DNA from 2 places in the Desulfosarcina variabilis str. Montpellier genome. Region 1 is predicted to be linked to the other one. Evidence: riboswitches for the same ligand, from Rfam matches in the RefSeq annotation. Region 1 holds a riboswitch; the other holds the start of a gene.
What was found. A riboswitch is a leader RNA that binds a small molecule or an ion and turns the genes downstream of it on or off. The one in region 1 is predicted to bind cobalamin.
Positions count from the first base shown of each region.

Region 2: it holds a riboswitch for cobalamin, as region 1 does, so the genes downstream of both, Dvar_RS16530 (ABC transporter substrate-binding protein) here and Dvar_RS24405 (methyltransferase) in region 1, are expected to answer to the same signal.

Region 1 is NZ_CP159846.1:5,402,773-5,410,872, reverse strand. It holds gene Dvar_RS24415 (IS1380 family transposase) at 1-819, opposite strand, end outside; gene Dvar_RS24410 (methyltransferase) at 970-2,007, opposite strand; cobalamin riboswitch at 2,269-2,457, opposite strand; cobalamin riboswitch at 2,750-2,960, shown strand; gene Dvar_RS24405 (methyltransferase) at 3,071-4,096, shown strand; gene Dvar_RS24400 (cobaltochelatase subunit CobN) at 4,206-7,997, shown strand.
Region 2 is NZ_CP159846.1:3,632,858-3,640,957, reverse strand. It holds gene Dvar_RS16540 (HD domain-containing phosphohydrolase) at 1-886, shown strand, start outside; gene Dvar_RS16535 (hypothetical protein) at 992-1,621, shown strand; cobalamin riboswitch at 1,800-1,986, shown strand; gene Dvar_RS16530 (ABC transporter substrate-binding protein) at 2,085-3,071, shown strand; gene Dvar_RS16525 (FecCD family ABC transporter permease) at 3,068-4,078, shown strand; gene Dvar_RS16520 (ABC transporter ATP-binding protein) at 4,075-4,875, shown strand; partial or broken gene Dvar_RS16515 (hypothetical protein) at 4,948-5,070, opposite strand; gene Dvar_RS16510 (ATP-grasp domain-containing protein) at 5,262-6,347, opposite strand; gene Dvar_RS16505 (PKD domain-containing protein) at 6,745-8,100, opposite strand, start outside.

The sequences.
Region 1 (8,100 bases):
CTTCCATTTGGACTTGTCCCAATTGTCTGCCATTTGTTTGATGTCTTTGTAGACTTTACCGCCACAGACGTAGCCGATGTGAAGCAATTCACAAAGCGCAAAGATTTTCTGGTCGAAAAACCCGCTGTCCATTCGGATAATGATTGGGACGTCACCCCGATACTCGAATCTGATTTTCAAGACCATGTGCTTGATCATATTCTGCACTGCATCACCATGATTGGAATGCTTGTTCCCACTTCGAAATACCGCATCAACGATGAAGCGCCCCCAATTCATCTGCAGCGGTTGGAAACCCTTTTTCTTTTTGTAGGTGGGTTTGACGCCATGCCGGCATTTTGCATCATCATTGTCCATGACCATCGTGTCGATGCCCAATTCGATGACATCGGGTTGCTTGATCCGCAAACGCCAGATAAAAAGGGTCTGCAGAAGACGCCGGAACAAAAATACCCGTGTCCAGGCAAATGCTTTGAAAAAACGCTTCATTTGATCCGAAGAAGCCATGTTTTCTATTGGCGTCTCGATGCTACCAGCATAACCTTCATCGTGAGAAATCTGATCGAAGTAGGTCAGTCGTCGACTGGTAGCGTCAACAAAGAAACAGAGCGCTTGCTTGAAAAGCTCTGTAATATTGAGGCCTTTTTTACTCTTCCGGATGGAACCGAACCAGCGATCCAACCAACTGAAAACTTGGATACCGTGCATATAGGCTACGAACAGGGACAATCCTGCCCTGCCGGTCAATCGGTCAGTGGTGGCTTCGATACGTCGGATTTTGAGTTCATTTTGCCGGTAGTTTTTGCTATGTCTACTCATAGAGTCCTCCACCTGTTGGGTGTGCTTTGGCTTGTTGTCAATTTGGTGATTTTTAACAAGCATTATAGCATGTTATCCAACTTTTGAGGACTCTTTTTTTCTGTAAATCGCCTACTTTAGGTTAAACACTATAGGCGAGGACGGCTTCAATCAAATCCGAGATACCTTCCTGGTTATGAACAGGCGAACGGGAGTATTGCACCACGATGACATGTCAATGATCTCTTTGGTTTCCAATCCTGCCCAGGCGAGCATTTGGACGATCGCGGCATTTGACCTTATCAATCGATGACTACTGCCGGTCAGATAATTTTTCAGATTCCAAATGAGCGGCAACAACGGTCCATTTCTATCATCGTCTATGCTAAAGGTCAGGCAAATAAAAAGGCCACCGATGTTCAAAGATGATGCGATTTTACGGGAAAATAGCCTGAAATCCACGTCATCGCCATCGAAGGCACACGCTTCAAAAACGATGTCATACCCCGTGCCAACGTCATCACACATAAAATCTCCAGCCATCGTTTGAACACGTTTGCTTAATCCGTATTTTTCAATATTGTCGCGTGTGCTATTAATAAAATAGGGTCTGTCAAATACAACTACCTTCAGGCTATGGTTTTCCAGGGCAAAAGCGATCGCGAAGCGGCCGTTTCCGCTGCCCAGGTCCATTAGTGTGCGGGCTTTTTGAAACTCCGGCATCGTTTTAATATGCCGCATGACATCATCATGATGAACGGCCATGCTGATCCGCTCCCGCCAATCCATATCGTCAACGGTAATTGAATGTGGTTCCGATTCGGGAAGTAATTTCGGTCCAGCATAAAGGAAATCTTTTAAATGACTTATGGATTCTCGAATCTGAATACAATGATTCAGATATCTTGCAAACCGAGGAGAATCCTTAGCTAAATAAGGCGCAACCGTTGATGCGGTACGGTATCCTTCCTTGGTCCGTTCCAACATCTTCATGCCGACCAGCACATTAAGCAGTTTATCGGTCAACTCTGTATGGATTCCAAGTTTGGCGGCCAGTTCGTCCGCGCGGGAAGGCCTTACCAATTCACTGAAGACGTCCAGCTCCAGAGCGGTTAAAAAGATTTGACCGGCTTCGAATCCGTCTGCCCACTCCCTCAGGAATGCAAGCAGGTTTTCCGCCGGAATTGCTACATCCGATTTTTTTCTCATCTGTGTTGGGGGTTTCATTTCTATTTTTATGGCGATTCAACGTTTTTTTGAATTCATTCAAATGCTACAAAAATATTTCGTCTGTCGAGGTGAGATTACCGAGGAACACAGTGAAGGGATAGATTGAATGGTGAAATAATGGTAAGGCATTAGCGGGTTTATATTGCCTGGTAGTCGCCAATAACCGGACAAACACAGTTTTAGTATTGGCTATGCATCCTATAAAACCCGCTTAATCCGTCCCATCACTGTACACCGCAGCTGGTCGGTAATCGGCAAGGCAGGTCTTCTGGCTTTCGGATCATCCTACTTTCTGCACCTTCCCGTCCGATTGGTTTTTGTGGACAGTGGTAGCAGCAGATTTCGTCCCCGATTACAGCGGCGGGACCACTCCCGATTCGCACGGGATTCTCTATTAAGCCTTTCGGCACCTTACTGAGAGTATTCAGTGCTTCAATTCTTTAGAATTGTCAAGCACAAGTTTTAAGAATATGCATTCATATAATGGTCCATCGAAAATTGCCTGTTAAGCCCAGGGTAACCGCATTTAACAATCAATATGAGGCTCCGAAGTCGCAGGCATGGCCAGCTCCTACAGCAAAAGACCGATAAATGGTGATATCATGGGCACCTGTAGGAGCGGTCCATGGCCGCGAAAAATATAAATCGATCCAAATGCGGTTACCCTGCTGTTAAGCCAGGATGGTATTGACAATGTTTGTGTGTTTTTCTAAAAATCTATTTTGAAATATCGTCAACAGGTGCTCCATCGGAGAGAATAGGGAATCCCGTGCAAATCGGGAGCGGACCCGCCGCTGTGACACTATCGATTTCAGGATTCACTGAAAGAGACTCTTTTTGACAACCCTCGCCACTATTCATTGCTGTTTGAATGGGAAGGCCGTCAAAAAGAGAGTTAAGCCAGAAGACCTGCCTGTGACGCCAGTTGTAAAAGAGCTCTCGTGATGTAGAGTAATTTATATTGTTGCCACGTAAACAGGGATAAAAACGGTATCCCCGCACCCGTATGGATGCGGGGATTTTTTTTGGGAGGAACGTCCAAATGAATCATTTGAAGGACCAGCACCCTTTGATGAAGGATCTTGGCCGGGAATATCGCCTGATGGAACGGCGCTTCATGGAATATCGGGTTTTCCTGTCCGCTGTCGAACTGAAGCTTTTTGACCAGCTTAGAAAGCCGATATCCGCCGCGAAGCTGGCCGAGCGCGCCGGAACGCATGCCGGCCTCACCCAAAAGTTGCTCGATGTACTCACCGCATCAGGCTTTGTGGTGAGCACTGCGGACGGCTATTGCAACACCGCGGAGACCACCGCTTTTTTAACCGAGGGCGGGGCCTATTTTTCTGCCGTGTCGGTTGATTATCTTAAGGGCAATTACGAACGGTTTGCCGGGTTAACCGATCAGATCATCCAGGGACCGCAAATGGTGAAGAAAAAAAAATACACCTTCAAACCCGATACGATCCGCATGATGGCCAATACCTGCCTGTTGGGTCGGCTTCAGGAAATCGTCGGTAGCGTGGCTGCGCTGCCCGGGTTTGACACTTTGCGTCGCTTGCTGGATATCGGCGGTGCTCACGGTCTGTTCGCCATTGCCCTGTGCCAGGAAAATCCTCACCTTTCAGCGGTGGTTTTCGACCAGCCCGGGGTGACTGATATGGCGAGCGAGTATATCATCACTTACGACATGCAAAAAAGAATCTCCACGGTGAACGGGGATCACGGGGTGGACCGGTTTGGCGACGGTTTCGATCTTGTTTTCGAATCTTTTACCTTTTTTGGCAATAAAACTCGATTGGCCGACTACTTTGCCCGCATCCACCATGCCCTTGCTCCAGGCGGCCTGTTGGTCAGTGTGCGCAGTGTGCTGGACGACAATCGTCAAGGCCCGGTGGCTGCGCTGCTGTGGGATCTGAAAAACGCCATGACCGGCGGTGAGGAAATGTATCACACCACATCTGAGTTGTTTTCGATTCTGGGCGAAGTCGGATTTTCCGGTATTCATTTTGCCGGCGACCCACAGCGATCGTCGGGGGATTATCAGATCATCGCGGCAGAGAAACCGTGATGAATCGATTGCTCGAAATGGCGGCGATTCTGCATCCGGAAATTTTTGGAACACCCGAGTATCGTTATTTTTACGAACTGCAATGAACCATAGCAAAAGGAGCATTACAATGAATATCGTCTATGTTCACGGCTACGTATTCAATATAAACACATGGTCCAGGGCCTGCGATCGGCTCGAGGCCGACGGCATTACCCTGCATCTTTTTTCCCAACAGCAATCGGCAGAGGACATCCTGGCGTATTTCGAGCAAGGTCCTGTGGACATTTTTATCGGCCACCTGTTTCATGATCTTCCCCTGCACGAAAAGCTTTTGGAAATTGCCGAAAAGGCCGCCGGCCGCATCGGTCTGGGCATGGACATGCCGCCCGGATTTTCCAGCTTCACGGCAGAACAGACGCTTCAATTCGAAACTTACATGAAAGGCGTTTCCGTCGATAACTATGTCAACGGGATTAAATTTCTCGCGGCCTGCAGTGGCCTGGAGATCGATTATGAGAAGCCTGAACCGGTCGAGACCAGCGGCATTTATCATCCGGATGCGCCTTCGTTTTATGACACCATAGAGGCGTATCGGGATTGGCGGGACGAGCAAATCGGCGATGGCCAGAGCCGACCCATTGTTGGCATCCTGTGTTACTACGGTCAAATCATGGAGAAAAACTGCGCCGAGGTCGATGCGGTGATCCACGCACTGGAGCGGTACGCTTTCATTCCCCTTTGCGTGTTCTGCGAAGGCGTGGCCGACAGCACGCTCCCGCTGGACAAACGCTACCCGTGGATCGACCTTTTTAAAAGCGTCGGTGACGATTTTGCCTTTGTGCTCAACCTCATGGCCGGCCGGCTGCTTTCAAGGGCTGAGGATACCCCGGTCCTTGAATCCTTGAACGTTCCCATCTTTCAACTGATCCGGCTGTACCACCAGACCCCGGAAGACTGGGACGCTGATCCCGGCGGACTGGGCCCCGGCTCCCACAGCATGGTTTATTCCCTGGCCCAACCGGAAATGTCCGGGGCCATCGAGCCGACCCTGGTGGCGGCATCGCTGCCCGAGACCGACGTGCGCAGCGGGCTCAACTACCGGCGCTATGTGCCCATGACCGAGCGCATCGACCATCTGTGCCGCCGGCTGACCCGCTGGCATCGTTTAAAGGAAATGCCGGTGGCCCAGCGACAGCTGACCATCGTTTTGAATAACAATCCCTGTAAGGGGGTGGAGGCCACTTTAGGCCTTGCCGCAGGGCTGGATACCTTCGAGAGTCTGGTCGCTTTCATGTCGGCCCTGAAGGCAGACGGTTACGATGTGAGGGATATACCGGACGACGGCGAGGCGCTTTTGAATATGTTTCTGGAGAAAAAGGCCATTTCCGAGTTTCGCTGGACCACGGTGGACGAAATCGTAAAAAAGGGTGGGGTGCTGCATCGCACCACGCAGGGCGAGTACGAGACATTTCTGGAAAATCTGCCGGCCCGGGCACGAACCCGCATTTTAGACGACTGGGGGCCGTTTCCCGGAGAAGGCATGGTTTACCAGGAGGACGGTGAATCGACCTTACTCGTGACCGGATTAACCTTCGGCAACATCAAGATTATCGTTCAGCCCAAACGGGGCTGCTACGGCGCCAAGTGCAACGGCGAGGTCTGCCGCATCCTCCACGACCCGGAATTGTCCCCGCCGCCCCACTGGCTGGCCACCTACCAGTATATCCGGGAAACGTCCGATGCGGTGATTCATTTCGGTACCCACGGCGCACTGGAGTTTTTGCCCGGAAAACGGGCGGCCCTGTCCAGCGCCTGTTTTCCCGAGGTCACCCTGGGCGATTTGCCCAACATATATCTCTATGTCATGGACGTTCCCGGTGACGGGCTGGTGGCCAAGCGCCGGGCCAGCGCCGAGATGGTCACCCACCTGACGCCGGTCCAGCGGCCGGCGGTACTGGATGATGAGATGACCGAGCTGGAGAATCTGCTGGGTCAGTACCGTAAGGCCGTGGAAAACGGCGAGCAGCAGCGGCAGACCGTGGTCTCAGAGACCATGCTGCCGCTGATGAAAAAACTCGGATTCGCTGACGAAACCGATGACGGCGAGAATTTCGCGGAAAAATCCGAATTGCTCTCACGCCAGATCGCCCGTTGCAAAAGAACGCTGGCACCCCAGGGCATGCATCTTCTGGGCACGGCGCCCGATTCCGAGGGGATCGCCACGATGCTGGCCACGATTCTGATCAAGCCTACCGACGAGCGTCCATCTCTGGATGAGATCGCTGGGTGGAGCGATGGCCAGGGTCAGGCCGAATCTTTCGATGGGGCCAGGGACGTGATCCAGTCGCTCCTGGACCCCGAGGCATCCACAAAGACGATCCATGCAGACGAGAAAATGGTTGCCAACCTCGGCACGTGGTGCCGGGACGTGGGCGGCCGCATTGCCATGAGTACGCGCGAGATTCCCCAGCTTTTACGTGCCCTGGACGGGCAGTTCATCGAGCCTGGGCTGTCCGGATCACTGGCCCTGGGCAAGACTCAGACCCTGCCTACGGGCCGCAATTTTTTCACCAGCGATGTATTGGCCATGCCCACCCGGGCCGCCTGGAAGGTGGGACGGCAGCTGGCCGACAACCTGTTGCGCAAGTATCTGGCCGAGGAGGGGACCTTTCCGGAAAGCGTGGGTGTCAGCCTGTGGAGCATCGATGCATTTAAATCGGACGGTGAGGTGTTTTGCCAGATTCTGTACCTGATGGGCATGGCGCCGCGATGGGGAACCAACGGCAGGATTGTGCGTGTGGAACCTATCGAATTGGACGATCTCACCATTGATCTTGACGACGGCCGGACCATCCCCCGGCCCCGGGTGGATGTGGTCATCCAGACCAGCAGCATCCTGCGGGACATGGTGCCGCATTTCGCTGATTTGCTTGACGAGGCCGCCTACACGGCCGGGCGCCTGGACGAACCCTATGAGCGCAACGCTATCCTCAAGCACACCCGGGAGCGCATGGACGAACTGCTCAAGGATGTGGGCAGCGACCTGTCCGAAAGCGAGATCCGGCGTATGGCCAGTTTCCGGGTGTTTTCGTCGGCGCCGGGCACGGCCGGCACCGGAGTGGGGCTGGCCATCGACGCGTCGGCCTGGGAAACCGATGACGATCTGGCCGAAACTTACATCAACTGGGCCGGGTACGCCTATGGCTCGGACCACGGCGGCAAACGATCGCGGGTGGCCGGCATGCAGGCCCACCAGATTTATGCCGACAACCTCAAGCGCCTAGATGTCTCCTACATGCGGCAATACTCGCCCGAATACGATCTGGTGGATTGCGGATGCTACACCGGTTTTCTGGGGGGCATGAGCGTGGCCGCCAAGGCGGTCAGCGGCAAACGGGCCAAGATTTACTGGGCCGACACCAATGCCCAGGGCGACCTGTCGGTGCGTGATCTCAAGGATGATATCGCCACATCGGTGCGTGCCAAACTGTTTAGCAAGAACTGGATCGAGAATCAGAAGGATCACGGGTACAAGGGCGCCGGCGGCGTATCGAGCCGGGTCAACAACCTGTTCAAGTGGAGCGCCACCACCCATCAGGTGGAAAAGTGGGTTTTCGACGAGGTGGTTCAAACCTACCTCCGCGACAAGGAAAACCTTGAGTGGCTGCGGCAGAACAACCCCTATGCCCTGGAGGAGATTACCCGGCGGCTGATGGAAGCCGAAAGCCGCGGATTGTGGGCCGCCGATGAGGACTTTTTGGCGGACGTTCAGGAGATCGCCCTGATGATCGAGGGTGACATGGAAGAGACCATGGGCGAGGTCACCGAAGAGTTCCAGGGTGCCAAGGTGGATGTGATGACCGACAAGGATGTGGAAAAATGGCAGCCCAAATGGAAAATCGATTCAATGCGGGCATGACGGTGATTGCTTCGACTCATGGAGAACAAATGAAGATTATATACATATGGGATACTCATGCCGGAGCGGGATAGAAATTCCCTTCCGATAAACGCCCTGATCG
Region 2 (8,100 bases), 1.8 Mb from region 1:
GCGTTTCGAAGTCCTTTTAAGAGATGCGCAAATTGAGTTTTATCGCAGCCAACTGGGCGGTGAGACCGACACCGAACAACTGGAAGCAAGGTTGCAGGAAACCCAGCAACAGATCGCCGATGATTTTGCCTTTGTTGCCGAGTGCAATATCGGGGGTGAATTCATGGCTGATGAAAAAATCGAGCGCCTGAACCGCATCGCGGCGCGCACCTGGCTGCGTTACCTGGATGATCGTATCGGCATTTCCCAGGATGAAGCGTCCCTTAAAAACAGGCAGCCCTCTCCCCGGTTGCCAGTGGTCGAGCACGTCCTTGCCGACAAGCCCGAGCACATGATCCCCCGCAGTGATCCACCCCCTTTTGAAGACCATGCCCATGACTTCACCATGCCGGTTCCTCAGCTCCAGTATAACCTGGGAGAGATATATAATCTCAGTATACGAAAAGGAACCCTGTCACCGGAAGACCGGTTTAAAATCAACGCGCACATCATTCAAACCATTATCATGCTGGGCAGGCTTGAATTTCCAGAGTATCTTAAAAATGTACCCGAATTCGCCGGTGCCCACCATGAAACCATGATCGGCACCGGCTATCCAAGGGGCTTAAAAAAAGAAGAGATGTCGATCCCCGCCCGCATTATGGCCATCGCCGACATCTTCGAGGCCCTGACCGCAGCTGATCGTCCCTATAAATCCCCCAAGTGTTTAAGCGAGGCATTGCGCATCATGAGTCTGATGCGAGACGAAAAGCATATTGATGCCGATCTTTTCGACTTGTTTTTAAGCAGCGGCGTTTTTCAAACTTACGCCGTGAAGTATCTAACCTCCGACCAGATTGATGAGGTGGATGTGAGCCTGTACCTGTCAACGGCTCACAATCAATAGCTAATTGCTAAAGGCTAAAAGCGAGATGCACAGGTCGAAAAAATCGAGGCTTACGCGATCCCGACCTAAACCTAAACCATAACCCCGTTCATACGAGAGGTGCCCATGAGAAGCCAAAAACAATTATATCGAAAGTTAATATGCCTTAGCCTGGTGGCCATGACGCTTTCCTTTTGGGCCTGTTCCAAGCAGACGGTACAGAAAAGCGGTCAAGGCGCGGCCGTCGGTGGTGCGGTCAGTGCCGTCGGCGGTCTGGTCACAGCACTGGTATTTGGCGGGAATGTCGGCGAAGCCGTTGCTCGCAGTGCGGTTTACGGGGCCAGTGCCGGCGCCGCTGCAGGAGCCATATCCGGTGCCATGGACGAGCACAATCAAAAAAAAGCAGCAGCCAACACCCTTTCTGAGGATATGCAAAAATTGAAAAAAAGGGTGGGAGAAGATGCGTTCAGCGGTCTTGAAGCCCTGGTGAGTTGCAAACATGAAGTGGCCCAGGCATACGGGCACACCGCCGCCCAATCGGATAACAAGGACCATGCCTTGGCCGGTTTGTGGCTACAGGTCATCGCCTACGCTGATAATCAGGAAAAGGAAAAGGCACGGGCCATTTTCCCTGATCTGGTCACCCAGGACGAAAAAATCGCGTCACACGCCCAAGCTGAAACCAAGATGCGGGAAGCATTGCAAAAACTCATGGACATCCGCGAAACCCATGGCCTGCCGCGGATTTGTGGATAGCGGGCGCTGTTTTTATTCCTGGATGCTGGTTGATGGAACCTTTGGTTTGGGGTGTTGAAGTTCAATTTTGTAATATTGGCGTTTCATCGACAATATTTTAAAAGAAGGTTGACTGTGCTGAATCGTAAGCGATAAAGAACAGCATCACAAACGCTTGGGAACCATAAACGAAAAGCAAACCATTCATCGTCATCCAGGTTCCTTAGCCAAGCATAAACAGCAGGGAAAGCGGTGAAAATCCGCTGCGGACCCGCCACTGTAAGTGGGGATAAACACCGCATTCCGCCCACTGCCGATCGGTGGGAAGAGGCGTCCGGTGGGACGATCCACAAGCCAGGAGACCTGCTCGGATGACATGATTGAACGCGCCTTCGCGGATCAAGGCGGATTCATTGCTGTGGCAGCTGAGCCGGCACGTCCGCCTTGTATCGCCAAAGGGCGGTTTTTTTATTAGATAGGTACCATGCGAAATCAATTGACCCACCACCGGCTAAGGGTGAACGGCCCTTCAACCCGCCCCCCAAAGGCGGCCGGTCACAAAAGAAAAACATGCCTGGCGCTGCTATTGGTGATCCTGTGGGGGGGCCTTATTCTGGTCTTGCCGGCCTGCAGCACCGCCAAAACCGTCACCGATCAATTAGGGCGCAAGGTTCAGCTTTCCGATCATCCCATGCGGATTGTCTCCCTGGCCCCCAGCATCACCGAAATCCTCTTTGCCCTGAAGCTTTCCGATCGTCTGGTCGGTGCAACACAATTCAGCGACTATCCGGCCGCAGCCCGGTCGCTGCCCAAAGTGGGTTCCTATGTTCATCTGAATGTCGAAAAAATCGTGGCCTTGAACCCCGATCTTTGCATCGCCGTCAAGGACGGCAATCCGATCACGGCCATCAGTAAACTGGAAGGCATGGGAATTCCCGTCTACGCCGTGGACCCGCGCAATTTAAAAGCGGTAATGGGAACCATGGAGGAACTGGGTCGGCTGCTGGATGTCTCCGACCGGTCAACGGCCATTGTCAGCCATATGCGCACCCGAATCGATTATATCGGGCAATGCATTGCCGGAGCCTCTCATCGGCCAACGGTGTTTTTTCAGATTGGTGTTTCTCCGATCGTTTCCGTAGGCACCTCGACTTTTCTTCACGAGTTGATCACCATGGCCGGCGGCATCAACCTGGCCCAGGGCAAGACCCCCTACCCGCGGTTCTCCAAGGAAGAAGTCATCGTTCTGCGACCGGAAGTCATAATCATCACCTCCATGGCGCGGCAAGCCGTATTTGAAGAGGTCAAGCAGGATTGGCAGCAGTGGGACGCCATGCCGGCAGTAAAAAACGACCGCATCTATCTTGTAGACTCCGATGTACTGGACCGTCCAAGCCCGCGCCTGGTGGATGGGCTGGAAATGCTGGCCCGCCTGATTCATCCGGATCGTTTCAGAAAGCCCCAATCATGATCAAGATCCCGGCCTCTGTCCCAGCCAAGATCATCCTGGTAAGTCTGGTACTATTCCTTTTACTGGCCGTTGCCATGCTGTTTGGACTGGCCATGGGCCCATCGGGCAGCGGTATTGATACTGTCTGGAAAACTTTTTTCCAGCGTGACGCCGTGGATGCCACGCAATGCGCCATCATCTTGCGTATCCGATTGCCCCGCGTACTGCTTGCCGCATTAGTCGGCGCGGCCCTGTCACTGGGCGGTTTGGTGTTTCAGGCGCTACTCAAAAATCCCCTGGCCGAACCATACATCCTGGGTATTTCCGGTGGATCGGCCATCGGCGCCATTATCGGTATTTTATTAGGGCTGTCCCGCATTCAAGGCGTGGGGTTCACCGCATTTATCGGTAGTCTGACCACTTTATTGCTGATCATCATCGTCAGCTCAGGCCGCACCCTGATGGTCAAAGACGCGCTTTTACTGTCGGGCGTCATGGTCAATGCCTTTTGTAGCGCGGTGATCATGTTTTTACTTTCCATCTCCCAGGATGCGCGCCTGCACAACATTATCTTCTGGTTGATGGGTGATCTTTCCGCATCCCAGCTTCATCATGTGGGATTTCTCGCAGCCATTCTACTTCCCTGCTTTTTTTTGGTATTCATCCATTCCAATCGAATGAATCTTTTGCTTCTGGGCAGTGATATGGCGGCCTCCATGGGGGTGCGGGTGCGTCAGGTAACCCTGGTACTGCTGGTTACGACCTCACTGATGGTGAGCATGTCGGTCAGTCAATGCGGTTTGATCGGTTTTGTAGGGCTGGTCATTCCCCACCTGCTGCGCCTTGCCATTGGTCCGGATCACCGCATCCTGGTGCCGGCCTGCATCTTCGGGGGCGGGGCCTACATGGTGGGGTGCGACCTGTTGGCCCGGGTCCTGCCGGCCCAGGGCGAAATGCCCGGCGGCGTCATCACGGCCATGATCGGGGCGCCGCTGTTCATAGCGCTATTAAGGCAATCCAGAACATGACGATCAATGTTGAGAAAATAACCTGTGCGTATTCCGGCAAATCCGTTTTCGAGGAGTTGACCTTCACTGTGCAGCCATCTGAGATGTTCATCATCATCGGTCCCAACGGATCAGGGAAAACCACGCTGGTCAAGGTCCTGGCCGGGCTGTTGCCGATCTCCAGCGGTGAAATCGGTCTTTTTGGCCGCCCATTTAGGCAGTACAAAAGGAAAGCACTGGCGCAGTTGATCGCCTATGTTTCCCAGTCCATTGCCGATGACAGTCCGTTTACCGTAAGTGAAATAGTGCTCATGGGCCGTTCACCCTATTTAGGCATTCTGGGCGTGGAAGGTGAAGCGGATCTGGCGCTTGCCAGGCAGGCCATTGAATACGCCGGTCTAACCCACCTGGCGGATCGTCCCGTGAGCCGGCTTAGCGGTGGCGAGCGCCAGCGCGCCCAGATCGCCAGAGCCATTTGCCAGCACCCCAAACTGATTCTGTTGGATGAACCCACCGCCGCCCTGGACATGGCCCATCAGGTTCGCATGATGGAAATTCTGGCTGATTTGCGAGCCGAACGTGAGACAACGGTGGTCATGGTATCCCACGACATCAATCTGGCCGCCATGTATGCCGATCGTTTGCTCCTGCTGGTCGATGGCCGCATTGCTGCCTGCGGGCCGCCTGAGGCGGTCATCAATACACAAGTGCTTTCCAAGGCATACGGCTGCCCGCTGCGGGTCGATACCAGTCCTGTCGGTCCCTGGCCGCGGGTGAGTCTGATTCCCGATCGCCAACCGTCAACTGAAACTGGATGATCTTGGTGAGTTGATGAGCTGATGAGCCACCGATCACCGACAACCGATAACGGATCACCCCTGTCACCCCCGCTATGCCTCAACCGCCAACGCACGCCCCCCATGAGCAGTATAGCGCTTCGGAGAACTTCCATCCACTTCCCGGAATACCCGCGTAAAATAGGAAGCATCGTTGAATCCAACGGCATATCCGGCCTCGGTGACGTTGTGACCACCACATTAGGGTGCAGGTAAAAAAATAATTACACCAGATTGCTCCGGATTTGCGCCTCGTCTACAAGGCGCATCCGCCGGTGCATATTTGTTGGAATCTGTGCCGGCGGATGGAACGCCGTAGACGGGTGCAAGGACAAGCAGGATGGGGTAATTATTTTTTACCTGTGCCGTCAAGTTTGGTTAGTGGTTGCCGACGCAATGAGGTCATCCAAAATAGCATCTTCAGCACGGCTATGCCCCTCATGCCAATTCAGATCAGTATCCCAGTATCCCTGGCACCTTCCCACCAAACCGGTAGAAAAATTGTAGTTTATTTCGGCAATTCGAGGCATTTTTTCCGCATCGTAGATGTAATCAACAGCCATACTTTGAACTTGCATCTTTTTAGCGGTTTCGAAGGAGAGCTTGACAAGATCCAAATCCACACGGTCAACATTAACATCAACACGCCCGCTACCTGAGGCCCTGAAATCATTGTCGCGGTTATCGCGCACACAACCAAATGCTCTATTGCCGATGACGATAATACGCGTGTCAAACGTGTTACCGGGAAGAAAATCTTGAAAATACACATACCCTCTCTCGCGTTGAGAAAGATTCTCCCACAACTGTGATGGGTGTTTGATGGACCGTAGAATACGTTTGGTAAAATCCTTACAGTAAGCAGAAGCATTCACTCGCCTGCTGTCGGCAGAATGATCGCGACGATGGATTACTTCTCCGAAATGATAATCAGGATAGCAAAAGCTTTCATCCATCTTTCTACGATAAAACCCCTCCCTGAAGGAAACCTTGCAAACCCTCGCTGCTTCTTTTTTATCAGCGATCAGCCTCACATTTCTCGATCGGCGGCCACATCGAAGTTTCAATATCTTGGGGAAAGTAGCCGTTTCTATCCATTCAAGAGCGGACTCGAGATCATAGAAAACATAGGTCTGAATAGATGGTGCACCTACGGCATCCAATAGATATCTCTGATAAATTTTATCATTGTAAAACCGGGAAGTATTATGATCAGGCCAGACTTTTAATCCCATGCTTTGAGCTGCAGCCAATACTTGAGGTCCGACCATCATTGAGAGAGGTTCCCAGTTGTGGTAGTGCCAAAGAAATAAATCATAATCGCGCAGAGTGGAAATAATATCGGTATGATATCCACTAACACAGGTAAAATTCATTTCCCTTAAACGGCAAATTTCGATCCAGCGATCCGAGAAGGTAACTGGAGATTCGTGAATGGCGATACGGACGGTCATGTTAAGTGATTCTCCCAAAGTGCCTCAAGTCAATTGAATAAGTTATGGATACAATTTGTGTTTTAAATGGTAATGGGTTTCGATCAATCCCCTTTCCCTGTGTGTGATAGGGTTGGGGTGAGGGTAAAAAAAATGGAAATTGTAAGCGTTCAGCCTATATCAAAAATCATGGTAGAATTCCATAAAAATTTGGGATTATGTTAGAATCCAGGTGCGTGATATGGTAAAAGCTTACGCCTCTTTTTACTCACCATAAATAGTAAGCATCCAGTCGAAAAATTCTTCAGTCAAGCTTATGAGATAGGAAAAGAAAAAGCAGGGCCATCACTGACCCTGCTTAAATCTCATTACACGGTTTTTAGGTCTGCCAAGCTTGAATGATTGGCGTCACCGTAGTTTATTGAAAAATTTGCATCTCCTGAGTGACAGGGTTGGCAGCGGAATCATAAATATATCCATCCTTTGCAACCCCGGTAATCTCTATCGCAAATTCCGCACCTGGCCTTGCCCTGGTTAAATCGGCTTTCAGGACAGCGACGCCATCACCTCGGGTTATTTCTGTTACCGTATTCATCGGATCTCCGTTATAGGTCCAATGACCCGTTACCATCGCTTCTTTTACGATATTTCCGGCATCATCCAAAATCGTCACTGAGGCGTTTGCTTCAACGTTCGGACCCTTTTGCTTCAATTGGATCCTAATCATTGAAACATGCAACGTCGGCTCCATGGTTTGGACATTGACCTGGCAACGATCCTTGGCTTGCAGGCCGCCGCCGTCGGTAACCGTCAGTTCAAATACCAGCGGCCCACCGTCCTCGGCGCCGGCAGGCACCGTAAACACCGGACTCACGGCAGTGGCATCGGAAAGTTCAACCGGAACGCCATTGGTCTGGTACCACCGGTAGGACGTGATCGTCGTGTCATCGGCATCGTATGAATTTGAGCCATCAAGGAAGACGTCGTCCCCTGCTGTCGCGCTCTGATCAGAACCCGCGTCAGCCACGGGTGGGGTATTCACCCAAGTCACGTTGATCAGGCAGGTGGCGGTGTCCTGCAATCCGCCGTTATCGGTAACCGTCACCTCAAAGGCCAAGGATCCACCGGCAGATTCGACATCGGGTGCAATGAAGAAGGGAGCGGCTGAATCAGTACTCGACAATGCGACCACCGGACCACTCACCTGTTTCCAAGCATATGATGCAATACCGTCATCCGCATCTGTTGAATTGGATGCATCCAGCAGCACCTGATCCCCCTCCTGTACCGTCTGATCAACACCGGCATCGGCATTGGGCGGTAAATTCACCCAGGTGACATTGACAATACAGCTGTCCGTGGAAATCGCCCCACTATAATCGGTTACGGTCAATTCGAAAACCAAGGCAGCCCCTGAAGAATCCACATTGGGTGTGGTGAATGTCGTTTCCGGCTCATTGGAAGAGGTCAAGGCAACCGGATCACCCTGGATCTGCACCCATTGGAATGCAGCGATGCCGTCATCCGGATCAATGGAGTTCAAACCGCTCAGCACGACGGTCTTGCCTTCCTCGACCGTTTGATCGGGCCCTGCATCTGCCGTAGGCGCCAGGTTTTCCTCGCTGTAGGCGGCATTGATCGTATGGTCTGAAGTCACACTGGAGAAGGTGTAGGCGTCCACCGCCCCAATCGACACACCGTCGACCCAGACATCTGACACCACATAACCACTGTCCGGCGTAATGGTAAATGTCTGGCTGCCGCCAATCAGCAC